Regions from separate parts of the Streptomyces sp. NPDC056169 genome, predicted to be linked through region 1. Evidence: riboswitches for the same ligand, from Rfam matches in the RefSeq annotation. Region 1 holds a riboswitch; each other region holds the start of a gene.

Region 1 (3,266 bases):
TCTCCCGGCGCGACAGCCAGCACCTCGGGTACGGGCACGGCATCCACTACTGCCTGGGGGCGCCGCTGGCCCGGCTGGAGGGCCAGGCCGCGCTCGCCACCCTGCTGACTCGCCTGCCCGACCTGCGACTTGCGGCCGATCCGGCCGAACTGCGGTGGCGCGGAGGGCTCATCATGCGGGGATTGCGCACGCTTCCGGTGGAATTCTCCCCTTCCGTACGGCTGCGGTGAACTGACGGATCGTCAAGACTGTGATCTTTACGTGATCGGGGGGCCATCGACTTGTGATGGGTGTTCGAATGCCGCTACGTTTCCCGGCAGTCTCAGCCGTCACGCGAAAGGCCTCCCTATGCGCTCCGGGAACGGACGACACCGTCGCCCCCGTCAGGCCCCCGCCATCGTCGTCGCCGCGGGAGTGACCGGATCCGCCCTGGCGCTGCCGCTGCTCGCCACCGGCTCCGCCTCCGCCGCCGACGCGGCCACCTGGGACCGGGTCGCCGAGTGCGAGTCCGGCGGCCAGTGGAGCGCCAACTTCGGCAACGGCATGTACGGCGGCCTCCAGTTCACCCAGGACAGCTGGGAGCGGAACGGCGGCCTCGCCTACGCGCCCAGCCCCGACCTGGCCAGCCGCGCCCAGCAGATCGCGATCGCCGACAAGGCGCTCGCCGCCGGCGGCACCGACTGGGCCACCTGCGCGCCCATCGCCGGCCTCACGAACGACGGCAGGGCCACCGGGATCAACCCCGGCCCGGCCGCCGCCCCGAAGGCGCCCACCGGGCCCGTGGCGGAGTCGAACCGGACCGCGGGCGTCCCGATCACGCCCTCGGAGGCCGCCGCGGACGAGAAGGCCGCGGAGAAGACCGCCGGGTCCACCGGGTCCGCCGAGGCCGGTACGCCGTCGAAGGCCCCCGCCGGGTCGACCGCCTCCGCCACGCCCACCGCGCCCGCCACCACGGGCACCCCGACCGCTCCGGCGACGGGGGCCACCACGGGCACCCCGACCGCTCCGGGTACCGCCGGTACGCCGACGGACCCGACCACGCCGACGGGCGGCTCGACCACCCCGGCCACGCCCGATGCGTCCCTTACGCCCGTATCGCCCGAAACGCCGACAGGTGACACCTCGTCGGCCACGCCCGGCACCGGCAAGCACCGGGGCGAGGCGGCCCCGGAGGAAACCGGCAAGACGGACACCTTGTCTGAATCCGGCCGACACGCCTCATCGACGGACGAGCTGGCGGAAAGCTCCGCCGCCACGCCCACGACTGACGCGACGAAGGATTCGGGCACAACGGACAGTCAGGGCACTTCGGGCGCGTACACCGTGCAGCCCGGTGACAACCTGTCCGAGATCGCGCAGGAGAACGAACTCCCCGGCGGATGGAACGCCCTCTACGACGCCAACCGCGGCACCGTGGGTGTCGACCCGGACCTCATCGTCCCTGGTCAGAGCCTTGACCTGACGATCGGTTCGGAGAAGAAGGCGGAGACGAAGGTCGGGTAGTTCGGGGGCGTATGTCCGGTTCTGGGTAAGTGAGACATGGGTCTCTTCGCCCCAACTGGCGTGTCACGTCCGCGAACTTTGCTCCCGTCACCTCTCACCTGCGCAAACACCCCCCGCCGGAAGGCAAGTAGGGGCGATATTTCCGCAATACGCCTCTTTGAACTTCCGGTGGGTCTGTGTCTACGGTCGTAACCGCTCGCCACCGCGGGCCCCGTCGACCGAAACGCCGAATCCTGCCGTCGGCCGATGGGAACAGTCGTCGCGTAAGCGCCGAAGGCAGGAGTGGGGGACCCAAGGTAAGTGCCGGTCCCGGCCGTTGAGACAGACGGCCGATGACCGGCTTGGGGTGAAGCCGCGTGCTAGGACACGCGGCCGGGCAACTTTCCGGCCCGAACCCGACAGCTCACCTCACAGGCGTCGGTGAGGAGAATCTCCATGCTGTTTTCCGGTAAGGGCAAACACCGTCGTCCCTCCAAGGCCACCCAGGTCGTCACCCTCGTCGGTGTCACCGGTGTCGCCGTCGCCGCCCCGCTGATGACCGCGGGCACCGCCTCGGCCGCCACGGTCTCCGAGTGGGACACCGTCGCCGCCTGTGAGTCCGGCGGCAACTGGGCCATCAACACCGGCAACGGCTACTACGGCGGCCTCCAGTTCTCGGCCTCCACCTGGGCCGCGTACGGCGGCACCGCCTACGCCTCGACCGCCAACCAGGCGTCGAAGTCCCAGCAGATCGCCATCGCCGAGAAGGTCCTCGCGGGCCAGGGCAAGGGCGCCTGGCCGTCCTGTGGCGTGGGCCTCTCCGGCGCCTCGTACGACGGCGGCTCCGCCGAGAGCGCGCCGCAGCAGGCCGCGCCCCAGCAGCAGACGCAGCAGCCGCGCCAGGAGCGGAAGGCCGAGCAGCCGACCACCCGCAGCGAGCAGCGCCAGGCCCCGAAGCAGTCGACGCAGCAGCACGCCGCGCCGAAGGCCGCCACCAAGAAGACGGTCACCACCCCGACCGGCAAGGTGGTCAAGAAGGGTGACGGCGAGTACAAGGTCGTCGCCGGCGACACCCTCAGCAAGATCGCCGAGGCGCACGGCGTCAAGGGCGGCTGGGCCAAGCTCTTCGAGCTGAACAAGGACGTCGTCGAGAACGCCGACCTCATCTACGTGGGCCAGCAGCTCCACCTCAAGTGAGCCCGGCGGCTCGGGTGAGTCCGGCGGCTCACCCGACCCCGACGACCCTCCCGCGGTGACCACCCCGGTCCGGCGCACTCTCCCCCGTGCGCGCCGGACCGGGGTTCCGTGCGTCCGGGGTTCCGTACATACGGGGTTCCGTACATACGGGGTTCCGCGTGTACCGGGACCCTTTCGGGAGGACTTCGTAGTTACCGCCCAGTAGATCTGGGGTCCTTCGTCCCGAGATGCATGCCCTTGGGTCCTTTTTCGTCCCAGGGGGCGGGCGCACGGCCGACCGGACCCCCTGAGCCGGTTAGGCTCTTGTCGCAAGGCCGAGCGACCCTGCACCGGCCATGCGTCACATCCAGCGTCACATCCCAAAAAGGAGATGCTCGTGCCGTCCATCGACGTCGTCGTAGCCCGGGAAATCCTGGACTCCCGAGGCAACCCCACGGTCGAGGTCGAGGTCGGCCTCGACGACGGCAGCACCGGCCGTGCTGCTGTTCCGTCCGGCGCCTCCACCGGTGCGTTCGAGGCCATCGAGCTTCGCGACGGTGACCCGAACCGCTACCTGGGCAAGGGTGTCGAGAAGGCCGTCCTCGCCG
Region 2 (3,266 bases), on a different contig from region 1:
GAGCTCGAACAGCGCACCCAGCGTTACCGGGGAAGTCGCCCGCCCGTGCCCCTCGACGGCAGGACGGTCGTGGTCGTCGACGACGGGCTCGCGACGGGCGCCACGGCCCTGGCCGCCTGCCGGGTGGTCCGTGCCAAGGGTGCCGCGCGGATCGTCCTGGCGGTGCCGGTCGCACCGCGCGGCTGGACCGCACGCGTCGGCGGCGAGGCCGACGAGACCGTGTGCGTCCGCGAGCCCGACTTCTTCTACGCGATCGGTCAGTTCTACCGGGACTTCTCGCAGACGACCGACGCGGAGGTGCTCGCCTGCCTCGACCGCAGCCGGGCCGCGCGCGGACCTGTCGTGCGGGACTCGGACGTCCGGATCCCGGTGACCGGAGCCACCCTCGGGGGACGGCTCGCCGTCCCCGACGGCGCGACCGGCGTCGTCCTCTTCGCCCACGGGAGCGGCAGCAGCCGGCACAGCCCGCGCAACCGCGCGGTCGCGGCGGCCCTGAACCGGGCCGGGCTCGGGACGCTGCTGTTCGACCTGCTGACCGAGAGCGAGGCGACCGACCGGGCGCACGTCTTCGACACCCCGCTGCTCGCCGGCCGGCTGGCGAGCGTCACGGAGTGGCTGGCCGGGGAGCCCGGGGGCAGCGACCTGCCGATCGGATACTTCGGGGCGAGTACGGGCGCGGCCGCCGCGCTGTGGGCGGCGGCCGATCCCTCTTCCGGTGTCGCCGCCGTCGTCTCACGCGGCGGCAGGCCCGACCTGGCGGGCGAGCACCTGGCCCGGGTGCGCGCCCCGACCCTCCTCGTGGTGGGCGGCCGGGACGCGCTCGTCCTGGACCTCAACAGACGGGCCCAGGCCCTGCTGCGCTGCGAGAACCGGCTGACCGTCGTCCCCGGCGCCACGCATCTCTTCGAGGAGCCGGGCGCCCTGGAGGAGGTGGCGGAGCTCGCCACGGACTGGTTCGCCGAGCACTTCCGGCGTCAGTAGGCCCCGTTGACGTTGTCGATGGAGCCGTAGCGGTCGGCCGCGTAGTTGCAGGCGGCCGTGATGTTGGCGACCGGGTCGAACAGGTCCGTGGACGTGCCCGGCACGTGATAGGCGTCGAAGGTCGGCTGGATCACCTGGAGCAGACCCTTCGAGGGGGTGCCGGCCACGGCGTTGGAGTCCCAGAGGTTGATCGCCTGGGGGTTGCCGGAGGACTCGCGCATCACGTTGCGGAGGATTCCGTCGTACGAGCCGGGGATGCCGTGCTGGGCCATGATGTCCAGCGAGGCGCGGATCCAGCCGTCGAGGTTGTCGGCGTACTGGGTGGCGGCTGCCGGGGCGGCCTGGACGGCAGGCGCGGCAGCGGGAACGGCCTGCGCGGCGGAGGCGCCAGAGGCGGCGGCCGGCGCCGCGGCACGGCGCTCGGAACGGCTCGCCCGATCCGTCGCGGTGGAGCTCTTCTTCTTCTGCACGGTGGCAGGCGCCGGGGCGGCCTTCGCGGAATCCCGACGAATCGTCAGTTCGAGACCGGGGTGAATGAGTGACGGATTGTCACCCACGGCGGACTTGTTGGTCCGGTAAATCGACTTCCAGCCGCCCTGAATTCCCTTCTTATGGGCGATCAAGGAAAGCGAGTCACCGCTGACGACGGTGTACGTACGCGCGGCGACGGGAGCGGACGGCACGGCGGCGGGCCGCGCGGTGGCGGGCTGCGCCGCGAAGGACTGCACCGCGTGGGACTGGGCGGCGATCCGGGGTGCGGCCGAGACGGTCTCGGCGCCGGCCGTGGCGGGCATGACCAGCGGCAGGGCCAGGGCGGCCCCGCCCGTTCCGGCGAGTGCGAGACCGCGGGAGACGGTGCGGCGGCGGGGGCGGCGGTGCTTACCGTGTGCAGGCATGACGGGATTCCTCTCCGGCGCCTGCGGGGTGAGCTGTCGGGTTCGGACGGGAGATGTCCGGCCGCGCACACGCGGCTTCACCCCGAGCCGTTCCGGATTCCGGACCGGCGAATTCGTGGGTCCCCCGCTCCTGCCGTCGGGTGAAAGGGAGGTGTTTCGGGCGGCGGCAGGATTAGGCGTTCCGCTCGAATGGGGGTGACCGTAGGCCAGTAATGCGACGGATAACAAGAGGAGCTGGTCGTTCGCTCCCGGAATTGGATCTCCGAATTCAAGGAATTCAAGATCGACCGGACTCGGACCCCGGTGAACTTCCGTGCGCGGTACGGCCTGCGGCCGAATGGGTGCCCGGCGGCGGCGAGGGAAAGTGAACCGCGTCACCCGGTGAGCAATGTCCGAATATGCGACGTAATTCCGTTGGTGAGTAAATAGGAGGAAATTAGCCTCTGTGGGCTGTTCGCCCGAGCCGGACTCTGATGGGGGGCTAGGTGTGGTCAAAAGTCGCAAACCCGACATTCTTCTTGAATGATGGAGGCCCCGACCCAGGAGCCCTCCGGATGCCGACCACCACCACCTCCCCGCTCAGCCCGGACACCCTCGACCGCGAGGCGGCCGCTCTCTTCGAGAGCGCCACCTGGCAGCGGATCGTCACCGACTGGACGGCCCCCGCACCGACGGTCGCCGAGCCGACGGCCCCCGCGCCGCCGGCCGACTGGCGGGCGCTGCTCTCCGTGCCCGTGGACCAACTCGTGGCCGATGCGCTCGGCGCGCTGCCGCCGCCCGCCCCCGCCGAGCGCACACTCCCGGGCCGGATCGGAGCCGTACTCCCGGACCGCCTCCATGCCTGGCGCCGGATCGGCCGCCCCGAGCTGCGACCCTCGGTCCACCTCGGCTACGCGCGGCTGGTGCTCACCGAGTGGGGCTGGCAGAACGCCCCGTACAAGCTGCGCGACGCGCGGGGGGCGCGCTGCGTCTGCGGCGCGCTCCTCGCCGCCCACCGCCTCGGCCACGGCGGCGCGGACACCATGAACGAGGCCGCCGCCTGGATCATGACCGAGCTCCGGTCCCGGGGGTGGCACGACCTGATCGGTCCGTGGAACCGGGCGCCCGGCCGGACGGCCGCCGAGGCGGTGGACCTCCTCGACGCGACGATCCGCCGGGCCGCGCACTCCGGCCGGTGACGGGCGGTGGTGCCCCGCCCGTGCCCGTCACCTGCCGGGTGCGGGGGTTCAGCCGGTGACGCTCGGGGCTCCCGTCTCGATGTGGCCGGTGTACCGGCGTGACCAGGTCCCGTCGATGTCGGCGAGGATCGTGAAGTCGTACCAGCCGCCGTTGTAGGCCACCGCGTTGAAGAAGTCCTCGCGGCTGGAGTTCGCCGGGACCGTGTACGTC
Region 3 (3,266 bases), on a different contig from region 1:
CTGCCGCTGTACGACGTGTTCGCCGGCGGGGTCCTGGAGCGGATCCCGGCCGGCGGCCCGTCGCTGCTCAGAGAGGCATGAGGTCGGGGCGCTTGGCCTCGACGTGGTCGCCCGAGCTCTCGCCGCGCAGCCTGCGCCCGATCCAGGGCACGAGGTACTCCTTGGCCCAGTGGATGTCGTCGCGGCGCACCTCCAGCGTGCCGCGCGGGGGGCGCGGCGGCCACGCCTGGTCCGGGTCGGCGGGCACCGGCAGGCCGAGGACCTGGGCGGCGCGCAGGGCGACGCGGGTGTGGCCGTCGGGCGAGAGGTGCAGCCGGTCGTCGTCCCAGGCCCGCCGGTCCTGCACGGACTTGAGGGACCACAGGTCGAGGACCGGGCAGTCGTAGCGGTCCGCGATGGACCGGACGTGGGCGGTGTACGTGGCGATCTTCCCGCGCAGATGCCGGAGCACGGGGATGTCGCGGGTGTCGAAGCCGGTGGTCACCATGACCGTGCCGACGGCGGAGGTCAGGTCCGCGACGGCGCGCTCGAAGCGCTCGGCCACGTCGTCGGGGTCCGTGCCGGGCCGGATGATGTCGTTGCCGCCGGCACAGAAGGTCACCAGGTCGGGGGCGAGTTCCTTCGCCCGGGGGACCTGTTCCGCCACGATCTGGTCGAGCAGTCGCCCGCGTACGGCCAGGTTGGCGTAGCGGAAGTCGTCGTGCTCCGGCAGCTCGTCGGCGAGCAGGACCGCGAAGCGGTCCGCCCAGCCGACGTACGTCCCGTCGGGTCCGGGGTCTCCGACACCCTCGGTGAAGCTGTCACCGATCGCCGCGTACGACCCGAATGCGTTCTTGTCTCTTGATCTCGAATCGTCTGCCACGGGAGCACATCCTTCCCTTTCGGATGTGACCTACGCGACCGTAAGGAAGGGTTGACGTCGGGTGACATATGCCACCGATAAAGATTCTCCCAAGCCGGAATACGCCGGCGGCCCGGCACAGGTGTGCCGGGCCGCCGGGGAGCGTGCGTGTCAGACGGAGACGCCGTGCTGGCGCAGGTAGGCCAGCGGGTCGACGTCGGAGCCGTAGTTCGGGGAGGTACGGATCTCGAAGTGCAGGTGCGGGCCGGTGGAGTTGCCGGTCGAGCCGGAGAGGCCGATCTGCTGGCCGCCGCTGACGGTCTGGCCGGACGAGACGGAGAGGGAGGAGAGGTGGGCGTACTGCGAGTAGTTGCCGTCGGCGTGCTGGATGACGACCTCGTTGCCGTAGGCGCCGCTCCAGCCGGCGGAGACGACCGTGCCGGCGCCGACGGCGCGGACGGTGGTGCCGGAGGAGGCGATGAAGTCGACACCGGTGTGGTAGCCGGAGGACCACATGGAGCCGGAGGCGCGGTACGGGGTGGAGAAGCCGCCGCCGGCGACGGGCGTGACCCAGCCGGACGCGGAGGTATCGGCACCCGCCGACTGAGACGACTGAGACGACTGAGACGTCTGCGAGGACTGCGAGGACTGCGAGCTCTGCGACTCGGCGGAGGCGGCGGCCGGGGCGGCGGAGCGCTGGCTGCTGCGCGAGGCGCGCGAGGTGTCGCCGTTCTTCTCGGAGCTCTGCGTGCTCTCGGCGGCGGCCTTGGGCGCGGCGCTCTTCGGGGCGACGTGCTTGGGGGCGGCGTGCGCGGTGTTCTTGGCGCCGAGGGTGAGCTTCATGCCGGGCAGGATCAGCGAGGGGTTCTCGCCGACGACCTGGCGGTTGTCCTGGTACAGCTTCTGCCAGCCGCCCGCGAGGTGGTGCTCGCCGGCGATCTTCGACAGGTAGTCGCCGCTGACGACGGAGTACGTCTTCGGCGCGGCCTTCGCGGCGGCGGTCGGCGCGGCCTGGAGGGCGGCGGGCGCCTTCACCTGGGCGGCGGCGCTGACGGCCTGGGCGGGGACGGCGGCCGGGGCGGCCTGCTCGGCGGCGTGGGCCCCGGTGGCACCGAGGAGCGGAAGCGCGACGACGGCGCCTCCGGTACCGGCGGCGACGAGTCCACGCGTGAGCGGGTTGGTCCTGGTACGGCGGTGCTTACCCTTCGCGGGCATGGCGAATTCCTCTCCGGCGCCTACGAGGTGAGCTGTCGGGTTCGGACTGGAGATGCCCGGCCGCGTTCTCGCGCGGCTTCACCCCGAGCCGTCCTGTGTCGCGGGACCGGCGTACTTCCTGGGTCCCCCGCTCCTGCCACGCATGGGATGAGTGCGGATTCCGGACGGTGGCAGGATTCGGCGGTCCGACCGGATTGACGGTGACGCTAGACGAGCGGGGTCGGAGCGAACAAGCCGCAGATTTCCCCCGGCATTACACGGGCCGCATTCCGGGCGGAATTCCGGTCACCCTCCGTCGATGACGGTCCTTCGATTTCCTTTTTCCGTACGGCAATTGCCGGGGGCCTTCGGCCACGATCCGTCACTTCTATGACCCTGCTCACGCGGCTCGGCCCATCTCACCTGTAAACAGGGCGTGTTCCCCCTTACCCCTCATTTCGGACAGATCGCCCATTCCCGTCCGAGGGGGTGCGCAGACCCCCTCCCACCTGGATGATTGTCCTAGGCACCGATCTCGCATCGGGCCCCCGAACGTCGACCCCCAGGAGCATCCGTGACGCAGCAGCTGCCGCAGGTCCCGCCCACCGAAGCGAACGAACCCGAGCTGGCCGAGGTCCGCAACTTCCGGGACGTGGGCGGCCTGCCGACGACGGACGGGCGCGCCGTGCGACCCGGGCGCCTCTTCCGCAGCGGCCACCTCGCCCACGCCACCGAGGCGGACGCCGCCTTCCTCGCCTCGCTCGGCCTGCACACCGTCTTCGACTTCCGCAACGAGGCCGACCGCAAGGTCGAGGGCGCGGACGTCGAGCTCCCCGGCGTGCGGAACGTGAACATACCGCTCAACGACCCGGCCGACGGCAAGGAGTTCTGGAAGCTGGTGCGCGACGGCGACATCGCCCAGCTGCGGGAGATCCTGGGCGACGGCAAGGCGGCCGCCCGGATGTCCGACTCGTACCGCAAGATGATCGTCGAGCGGACCTCGGAGCACAGCCGGATCCTGCACTCCATGGCGGAGGAGAGCGTCCCTGCCCTGATGCACTGCGCCGCGGGCAAGGACCGCGCGGGCCTCTCCATCGCGATCACGCTGCTCGCCCTCGACGTCGAGCGCGAGGCGATCGAGGCCGACTACGTGAAGTCGAACGACCCGCACCGCCGCTACAAGGTGCGCCGCAGCTCCACCGCCGCGGACGCGATGTCGCCCGAGGTGATG

What was found. A riboswitch is a leader RNA that binds a small molecule or an ion and turns the genes downstream of it on or off. The one in region 1 is predicted to bind cyclic di-AMP.
Region 2: it holds a riboswitch for cyclic di-AMP, as region 1 does, so the genes downstream of both, ACFC0G_RS23965 (transglycosylase SLT domain-containing protein) here and ACFC0G_RS14400 (transglycosylase family protein) in region 1, are expected to answer to the same signal.
Region 3: it holds a riboswitch for cyclic di-AMP, as region 1 does, so the genes downstream of both, ACFC0G_RS28565 (peptidoglycan DD-metalloendopeptidase family protein) here and ACFC0G_RS14400 (transglycosylase family protein) in region 1, are expected to answer to the same signal.

Annotation. Positions count from the first base shown of each region.
Region 1 covers NZ_JBHJUO010000008.1:26,852-30,117, reverse strand. Annotated here, with positions in the region: gene ACFC0G_RS14410 (cytochrome P450) at 1-230, shown strand, start outside; gene ACFC0G_RS14405 (transglycosylase family protein) at 415-1,503, shown strand; cyclic di-AMP (ydaO/yuaA leader) riboswitch at 1,762-1,935, shown strand; gene ACFC0G_RS14400 (transglycosylase family protein) at 1,939-2,679, shown strand; gene eno (phosphopyruvate hydratase) at 3,050-3,266, shown strand, end outside.
Region 2 covers NZ_JBHJUO010000014.1:121,402-124,667, reverse strand. Annotated here, with positions in the region: gene ACFC0G_RS23970 (alpha/beta family hydrolase) at 1-981, shown strand, start outside; gene ACFC0G_RS23965 (transglycosylase SLT domain-containing protein) at 975-1,877, opposite strand; cyclic di-AMP (ydaO/yuaA leader) riboswitch at 1,883-2,066, opposite strand; gene ACFC0G_RS23960 (hypothetical protein) at 2,432-3,055, shown strand; gene ACFC0G_RS23955 (phosphocholine-specific phospholipase C) at 3,104-3,266, opposite strand, start outside.
Region 3 covers NZ_JBHJUO010000018.1:84,582-87,847, reverse strand. Annotated here, with positions in the region: gene ACFC0G_RS28575 (STM4011 family radical SAM protein) at 1-81, shown strand, start outside; gene ACFC0G_RS28570 (SGNH/GDSL hydrolase family protein) at 68-862, opposite strand; gene ACFC0G_RS28565 (peptidoglycan DD-metalloendopeptidase family protein) at 1,013-2,056, opposite strand; cyclic di-AMP (ydaO/yuaA leader) riboswitch at 2,061-2,216, opposite strand; gene ACFC0G_RS28560 (tyrosine-protein phosphatase) at 2,610-3,266, shown strand, end outside.